Lacrimispora indolis DSM 755: one gene and its partner. The protein of the gene in region 1 interacts with the protein of each later gene in a pairwise test. Links are inferred from orthologs where the notes say so. Each region holds a gene or a part of one and is shown in the gene's direction. Other genes may lie near its edges.

Evidence for each region.
Region 2: the proteins of ileS (region 1) and K401_RS0125290 interact in binary tests that used the Escherichia coli proteins (3 or more experiments, as listed by UniProt). The link is inferred for Lacrimispora indolis DSM 755 from one-to-one orthologs.

What each region holds. Positions count from the first base shown.
Region 1 is NZ_AZUI01000001.1:3,933,651-3,938,456, forward strand. The notes cover bases 564-4,206. They hold ileS (isoleucine--tRNA ligase), read left to right. Parts: upstream 564-892; coding sequence 893-4,006; downstream 4,007-4,206. Other genes in these bases: K401_RS0118835 (glycogen/starch/alpha-glucan phosphorylase), read left to right, coding at 4,028-4,206. In the rest of the region: more of K401_RS0118835, read left to right, coding at 4,207-4,806. UniProt on the Escherichia coli protein: Catalyzes the attachment of isoleucine to tRNA(Ile). As IleRS can inadvertently accommodate and process structurally similar amino acids such as valine, to avoid such errors it has two additional distinct tRNA(Ile)-dependent editing activities.
Region 2 is NZ_AZUI01000001.1:5,195,641-5,199,760, reverse strand. Bases 340-3,296 are described here. They hold K401_RS0125290 (substrate-binding domain-containing protein), read left to right. Parts: upstream 340-1,283; coding sequence 1,284-2,309; downstream 2,310-3,296. Other genes in these bases: K401_RS0125285 (MurR/RpiR family transcriptional regulator), read left to right, coding at 2,530-3,276; K401_RS0125295 (ABC transporter permease), read left to right, coding at 340-1,242. In the rest of the region: K401_RS0125300 (sugar ABC transporter ATP-binding protein), read left to right, coding at 1-296; more of K401_RS0125295, read left to right, coding at 280-339; K401_RS0125275 (1-phosphofructokinase family hexose kinase), read left to right, coding at 3,427-4,120. UniProt on the Escherichia coli protein: Part of the ABC transporter complex RbsABC involved in ribose import. Binds ribose. Also serves as the primary chemoreceptor for chemotaxis.

The sequences.
Region 1 (4,806 bases):
CATAACAAAAGAAAAAAATATCTAATCCGATCTTCCTATTTCATTTATAGGATGGCAGAGAAAAGGAGGTTGATTCCACCGAAAACATAAGTTTCGCCTGAATCAGGTTATAGGCAAATTCAGGCAAGAGGCAAAACCGTTAGACCTTGGCAGAAAACCGAAAAGGGCGATGGATAAATGCGAAAGCATGGATGAAGCCGGAATAAAGATCTACCAATCTCTTATATGCCTATAGTTCGTTATAACTGCAGAGAAATATTCATCTGATGGGTAATTTTGATTCGTCCGGATTGAATTTTTGTTCGGTAGCTGGATAACAATATAGTAGAATGAAAACAACGATGCAGAGATTTCAGATTAGTAGATGGTTTTAGGCGAAAGGTAACGGGAAAAAATTCATATAGAGCATCCAGAAAACGTGAAGTAAAAAACGAAACGAGAGAGGTAATTAAGAACTAATGGATGAAAGCGTGTAGAACGGGTATCGAATTTCATGAATATGATTCGGTACCCGTTCTCCTTTGTGCCTTACGGAAGGAAAAACAAATTAGCCTTGACATTTCTTTTCCAAATCCATATAATTATAAAATACGGAAATATACCGTACCATATCATAATAAGAAGAAAGACTTTGATGGAGACAGTAGGACCATGGGAAATCCAAAGAGAGCCGGGGAGGGTGGAAGCCTGGCGAAAGTAGCGTGGGTTTGAATATCACTCCGGAGTTTCCGGCCGAAAGCCTTGGCAGTAGGTCAGGACGTAGTTTCTGCGTTAAAGGAAAGCATATGCTGGTATGCGGTAATAGGTGGTGTAACGGAGATATAGTGAGGCTTTCGTCCTGATTACGGGATGAGGGCTTTTTTTATATATGCAGAAATGGAGGTCGCAAAAGATGTACAAAAAAGTCCCTACAGACTTGAATTTTGTCGCACGAGAAAAAGAAGTTGAAAAGTTCTGGGAAGACCATGAGATTTTCAAAAAGAGCATGGAAAACCGCAAGGAAGCAGAAACCTACACGTTTTATGACGGTCCGCCCACTGCCAATGGGAAACCCCATATCGGGCACGTATTGACCAGGGTCATCAAGGATATGATCCCAAGATACCGTACCATGAAGGGCTATGACGTTCCGCGTAAAGCAGGCTGGGATACCCACGGACTGCCGGTGGAGCTGGAAGTGGAAAAGATGCTGGGCCTTGACGGCAAGGAACAGATCGAAGAGTATGGCCTGGAGCCATTTATCAAGTATTGCAAGGAAAGTGTTTGGAAATACAAAGGCATGTGGGAAGATTTCTCAAAAACCGTTGGCTTTTGGGCTGATATGGATGACCCATATGTTACCTACGAAAATGATTTTATTGAATCCGAGTGGTGGGCATTAAAGCAGATCTGGGAAAGAGGCCTTTTGTACAAAGGCTTTAAGATCGTTCCTTACTGCCCCCGGTGCGGAACTCCCTTATCCAGCCATGAGGTGGCCCAGGGGTATAAGGATGTAAAAGAACATTCCGCCATTGTCCGGTTTAAGGTAAAGGGAGAGGAAGCCTATATTCTGGCATGGACCACAACTCCCTGGACTCTTCCTTCCAACGTGGGCCTTTGTGTGAATCCGGATGAGACCTATGTGAAAGTACAGAACGGAGACTATACCTATTATCTGGCAGAAGCTCTCTGTGAAAAGGTTCTGGAAGGGGAGTACACGGTTTTAGAAAGGTATCAGGGAAAGGATCTGGAGTATAAAGAATACGAGCCTTTATTTGACTTTGTAAAACCAAATAAAAAAGCACATTACGTGACATGTGACCATTATGTCACCCTGACTGACGGTACCGGCGTGGTACACATTGCTCCTGCCTTTGGTGAGGATGATTCCAAGGTGGGCAGAAAATATGATCTTCCCTTTGTACAGCTGGTCAATGCGGCCGGTGAGATGACGGAGGAAACCAAGTGGGCAGGCATTTTCTGCAAAAAAGCAGATCCAATGATTTTAACGGATTTAAAGGAGAGAGGGCTGTTATTCTCAGCACCTATATTTGAGCACAGCTATCCCCACTGCTGGAGATGCGACACCCCGCTCATCTACTATGCAAGAGAATCCTGGTTTATCAAGATGACGTCCGTAAAGGAAGATCTGATCCGCAACAACAATACCATCAACTGGATCCCGGAAAGCATTGGAAAAGGACGTTTCGGTGACTGGCTGGAAAATGTCCAGGACTGGGGAATCAGCAGAAACCGTTACTGGGGCACGCCTCTAAATGTGTGGGAATGCCAGTGCGGTCATCAGCACTCCATCGGAAGCATTGAGGAATTAAAGGCCATGTCACCCAACTGCCCGGCAGACATTGAGCTTCACCGCCCATATATTGACGAGGTGACCATTACCTGTGAAAAATGCGGAAAGCAGATGAAGAGAGTGCCGGAGGTGATTGACTGCTGGTTTGATTCCGGTTCCATGCCATTTGCACAGCATCATTATCCTTTTGAAAACAAAGAGCTGTTTGAGCAGCAATTCCCGGCTGACTTTATTTCCGAGGCTGTGGACCAGACAAGAGGCTGGTTCTACTCCCTCCTTGCCATCTCCACTCTGATTTTCAACAAGGCGCCATATAAAAATGTAATTGTTCTGGGGCATGTCCAGGATGAGAACGGGCAAAAGATGAGTAAATCCAAGGGAAATGCGGTAGATCCTTTTGACGCGCTTGAAACCTACGGTGCCGATGCCATCCGCTGGTACTTCTATGTGAACAGCGCGCCATGGCTGCCAAACCGTTTCCACGGGAAAGCGGTTATGGAAGGACAGCGCAAATTTATGGGCACCCTGTGGAATACCTATGCATTCTTTGTGCTTTATGCGAATATTGATGAATTTGACCCCACAAAATACAGTCTGGAATATGATAAGCTTCCCGTCATGGACAAATGGCTTCTTTCCAAGCTGAACACCCTGGTTGGGACTGTGGATACCTGCCTTTCCGGCTATCAGATTCCGGAAGCGGCAAGAGCGCTTCAGGATTTTGTTGACGATATGAGCAACTGGTATGTCCGCAGAAGCAGGGAACGCTTCTGGGCAAAGGGAATGGAGCAGGATAAGATCAACGCTTATATGACCCTTTATACAGCCCTTGTCACAGTAAGCAAGACCGCGGCTCCCCTCATTCCGTTCATGACGGAAGAGATCTATCAGAACATGGTCTGCAGCGTGGATCAGTCTGCGCCGGAGAGCATCCACTTATGCGATTATCCGGAGTCAAACAAAGCCTATATTGACAGGCAGCTGGAAATCGACATGGATGAAGTATTAAAAATCGTAGTCATGGGCCGGGCTGCCAGAAATACGGCTAATTTAAAAAACCGCCAGCCTATCGGCCAGATGTTCGTAAAAGCACCTCACGTCCTTCCTGTATTTTATCAGGAGATCATTGAGGAAGAGCTGAACGTAAAAAAGGTGGTATTTACTGATGATGTAAGAGATTTCACATCCTACAGCTTTAAACCTCAGTTAAAGACCGTTGGACCGAAATACGGCAAGCAGCTGGGAGACATTAAAAAGGCTCTTTCAGAGGTGAGCGGCAATGAGGCCATGGACACCTTAAATGAAACAGGTGCCCTTACCTTCTCATTTGGCGGAACCGAAGTTGTGCTCACCAAGGAAGACCTTCTCATTGACACGGCTCAGACAGAAGGTTATGTAACTGAGGGAGACAATACCATCACCGTTGTTTTAGATACCAATCTGACACCCCAGCTTTTGGCAGAGGGCTTTGTGCGTGAGCTGATCAGCAAGATCCAGACCATGCGTAAGGAAGCTGGGTTTGAGGTGACGGATCACATTGTGGTATACAGCAAGGGCAATGAAAAAATTGCCGGTATATTAAAGCTTCACGAGGAAGAAGTAAAGAGCGAGGTACTTGCGGAAAACATCATCCTTGAAACGCTGGCCGGTTATGTGAAAGAATGGAACATTAACGGCGAAAATGTAACCCTGGGTGTGGAAAAGTTCCAGTAAACGGTTAGGAGGTTTTGTAGAATGAGTATGGGATTTGATAAGGAAACCTTTAAAAAAAGTGTTCTGTTTAATATGAAAAATGTGTTCCGCAAGACGGTTGACGAGGCTACTCCGGAGCAGATGTACCAGGCGGTGGCCTATGCGGTAAAGGATGTGGTCATAGACGAATGGATCGCAACCCATAAGGAGTACGAAAAGCAGGATGTAAAGACCTTGTATTATCTGTCAATGGAATTCCTCATGGGCCGTGCTCTTGGCAACAACATCATAAGCTTTATGGCCCAGCAGGAGGTAAAGGAAGTTCTGGAAGAGCTGGGTTTTGATTTAAATGTCATTGAGGACCAGGAGCCGGATCCTGCTCTTGGAAACGGGGGGCTGGGCCGTCTTGCGGCCTGCTTCCTGGATTCCCTGGCAACCCTTGGATATCCGGCCTATGGCTGCGGCATCCGTTACCGTTATGGCATGTTCAAGCAGAAAATAGAAGGCGGATATCAGGTGGAAATTCCTGATGACTGGCTGAAGAACGGCTATCCTTTTGAGCTTCGCAGAGGAGAATATGCCACTGAGGTAAAATTCGGGGGCTATGTGAATACTGTCTGGGAAGACGGAAAGGAACGCTTTGTCCAGGAGGGATACCAGTCTGTCCTGGCTGTTCCCTATGACATGCCCATCGTTGGATACGGAAACAATGTGGTGAACACTTTAAGGATCTGGGATGCCCAGGCCATCAATACCTTCAGCCTGGATTCCTTTGACAGGGGCGATTATCAAAAGGCCGTGGAACAGGAAAATCTGGCTAA
Region 2 (4,120 bases), 1.3 Mb from region 1 along the record:
TGTTTGCAAAAGTGCTTTTAGCGGATTCTGATATTCTGATTTTAGATGAGCCTACACGGGGAGTCGATGTGGGGGCGAAGGCAGAGATCTATGCCATTATGAACAAGCTGACAGAGGCCGGTAAAAGCATCCTGGTTATTTCCACGGATTTACCGGAGCTGATCGGAGTCAGTGACCGCGTCATTGTCATGCGGGAAGGACGGACGGTATTAGAAATCTCCAAACAGGAAATGAATCAGGAAAAAATATTAGCGCATGCGTCTGGAGGGGTAAGTGAAAATGAATCAGGAAACTAAGAAACGGTTAATCAACCAAATAAATATATATCGTTCGGTTTTGATCTTGCTGGTCATCTGTATCTTTGCCGCTTTTTTGTCAAAAAGTTTTTTAAGTGTTTCCAACTTATTTAATGTTTTTAAGCAGGTGACAGTTGCCGGTATTATCGGATGCGGCATGACCTTTGTAATTCTGACCGGCGGAATCGATCTGTCCGTTGGTTCCATTCTGGGGTTTGCAGGAGTGGTAGCCTCCGGTGTGCTGGCTTCCACCGGCAATACTTTACTGGCAGTATTTACAGCAGTTGCAATCGGAATTACCTGCGGGATCGTCAATGGATTTTTTATTTCCCAATGCGGCATTCCCCCGTTTATTGCCACTCTGGGCATGATGACCCTGCTTCGGGGCTGTGTTTTGATCTATACCAAAGGTTCTCCTATTCCGGTAAAAATAGATTCTTATAAATTTATTGGAAAAGGTACGGTTCTGGGGGTTCCTGTGCCTGTTATTATCCTTATAGCGCTTTTCCTGCTGGCCCATTACATTTTGACACAAACCAGCTTTGGGCGCAGTATTTATGCATTTGGTGGAAACAGGGAAGCTGCCCGTTTATCCGGAATTTCTGTAAAGAAGACGGAGTGGATGGCTTACATCATCAACGGTTTATTAAGCGGCATTGCGGCAGTGGTTTTAACAGCCAGACTGGGGTCTGCCCAATCCACCAGCGGACAGGGGATCGAGATGGATGCCATTGCAGCGGTCATACTTGGAGGAACCAGCTTAAGCGGAGGAACCGGATTTGTACTGCCTACGGTGGTAGGCGCCATGATCATGGGAATAATCGATAACATTCTTACGCTTATGAACGTCAATCCACATGCCACCAATATTGTAAAAGGCGCAGTTGTGCTTATTGCAGTTCTGGTGGACAAAAAGGTCAAGGATTTATCTGCGAAAGCAGAATAAATAAAACTATTAATGTAAAAAAGAAGGGAAGGTAAAAAATTATGATGAAAAGAAAACACATGGCAGCAATGGCAGCAGCAGGACTTGTTCTGGCATCACTGGCAGGATGCAGCAGCGGAGAGAAGGCGCCTGAAACCAAGCAGGAGACCACACAGACAGAAGCAGCCACCACAACAGCGGAAGCCCAGTCCAATGCAGAGGCTAAGCCGGCGGACAAGAAATACGTGGTAGGACTTGCCATGAATACTCAGACAAATCCGTTCTTTGTAGACGTAAAAGACGGGGTACAAAAAGCCGCAGACGAATTAGGAGTGGAGCTTTATATCACAGATGCCCAGGATGATCCTACGATCCAGATGAAGGACATCGAAAATCTGATCACCAAAAAGCCGGACTGCATCATCATTGATACCTGTGATTCAGATGCAATCGTTTCTTCCATTGAAGCTTGCAACGAAGCCGGTATCCCGGTGCTTACCATGGACCGTGAAGCCAGCGGCGGAGAAGTTGTTTCCCATATCGGCTACGATGCCATTAAATCCGGGAAACTGGCAGGCCAGTATCTGGTGGACACACTGGGAGGCAAAGGAAATATCGTAGAAATCCAGGGTATTATGGGAACCAACGTGGCTCAGAGCCGTTCCAAGGGCTTTAACGAAGTGATAAGCCAGAATCCGGACATGAAGATCGTTGCATGCCAGGTTGCAGATTTTGACCGTTCCAAGGGCATGAGCGTAATGGAAAACATCCTTCAGGCCAATGACCACATTGACGGATTATATGCGGCAAATGATGAAATGCTTCTTGGCGCATTGGAAGCAATTGAAGCCGCAGGCCGTCTGGATGAGATCACCATGATCGGCTGTGATGCCATTGATGATACCATTGAAGCCATTAAAGCAGGAAAAGTTGAGGCAACCATTGCAGAACCCCCATTCTTCCTGGGAAAAGCAATTATGAACTCTGCATACAACTATCTTCAGGGAAAAGAAGTAGAAAAGTATGTGATCCTGGACAACGAACTGGTAACAGCTGATAATGTAAATGAATTAGTTACAAAAGAATAATCCGGATTTATGCCGGCTGGGGCATCAGACTGAGTGGATCGGTCTGGTGCCCCGGCTCTTTCTGTTGCTGTGATCATATTTGTAAATTTTGAAAAGATTTTCATTACAGTTTGTGATATAATTTTTACAGCTGCCAGGCATTGTTTCCAATCCGCTTCGCAGACTGATTCGGTTAAATAATGGCGGCTGTAATCAAAAATCTGAGCCAGGAGGTGTTTTCATGATTATTTCCCTCGATCCAATGACTGTAGAAAAATTAACAAAGACAGAGCTTGAAATCGTAAATTTTATCAACACCCATGAAGATACCCTTCCTGAAATGTCGATTGTAGATATTGCATTTGAGACTTATTCTTCTCCCTCTACCGTTTCCAGAGCAATCCGCAAGTGCGGATTGAACGGATTTAATGAGCTTCGCTACCGTTCGGTCAATCATGCAAAGAGCGAGGAAATACAAGAGATGAATGAGATACTCAATAAGACTCTTATTGAAGCTCAGAAGGTTCATGAACGTATTTCCCTTACCAATGTTTTGGAAATCATAAAATGTCTGGACTCTGCCCGGCAGATATCGGTGTTCGCAAGAGGTCCCACAACTTATGTAGGCCAGGAGTTTTCTTTAAAACTTCAGCTTCTTGATTACGATGTCTTTTTTACGGATGATCCCAATATCATGCAGGTAAAAGCTTCAAAACTAAAGGCAGATGATGTTTTGTTTCTCCTGTCTTTAAACGGGGAAACTCCGGAGCTGATATCCTCTGCTTTTACAGCTTTTCATCGGGGAAACCGGGTGATCACCTGCTGCTGTAATGAGAAGTCCAAACTGTTCTTATACAGTCAATATTCTCTTGTGGGATATAAGCACTCTCATCAGGCTATTAAGGAATTTGAGGTCTCATCAAGAATTGCATTGCATATGATTTGCAGAATTATCATTGATTATATATCAACCTATCGCAAGAAATAACAGGGCGGATGAAAAATCCGGCCCTTTTTTTATATCTTAACCTTGCTTTTACAGGAAATGGGTTTTCAAATTCTGAAAAGATTTTCATGTGGTTTCCCTATATAATGGCAAATGAGCAGAAGTTCTGAAAAAAGGTGAGGTGCAATAAAGATGATCTATACTTTGACTACAAATCCTGCGATTGATATGAATATTTCAACCAATGGGATACAGGCAAAAGTTGTAAACCGGACGTATGGTGCTGTTTATACTCCCAATGGAAAGGGCCTGAATGTAAGCTATTGTTTGAAGCGGTTTCATATCCAGTCAAAAGTTCTTGGCTTTTTCGGAGATTTTTCAGGAAAGTATATCGTTGAGGAGACTCAGAAGAAATCCATTGAAACCTTTCCTGTCTGGGTGGAAGATATTACGCGGATAAATATTTTTTTAAACGATGGGAAAGAGGAGTACAAATTTGTGAATGAAGGGTCCTATGTATCTGACAAAAAGCAGGATGATATGCTCCGGATTATGAAAGGACTTGCTGATTTAGATACGCTGGTAATCAGCGGAAGCCTGCCAAAGGGGATCGGAAACCAATTTTATGACGAGGTAATGGAAATCTGCAGAAAAAGACGGGTGAGGGTGATTTTAGATATCAGTTCCGATTATTTAAAGGAATTGATGCATTACAGGCCATATTTAATTAAGCCCAATGATGATGAGGTAAAAGATATTTTTGGAATCATTATACGGGATGAAGATGATATGATAGATGCCCTGCACGATCTCCATGAAAAAGGGGCGCAAAATATCCTAATAACACTGGGGGACAAGGGGTCTTATTTTTATAATGGAAAATCAG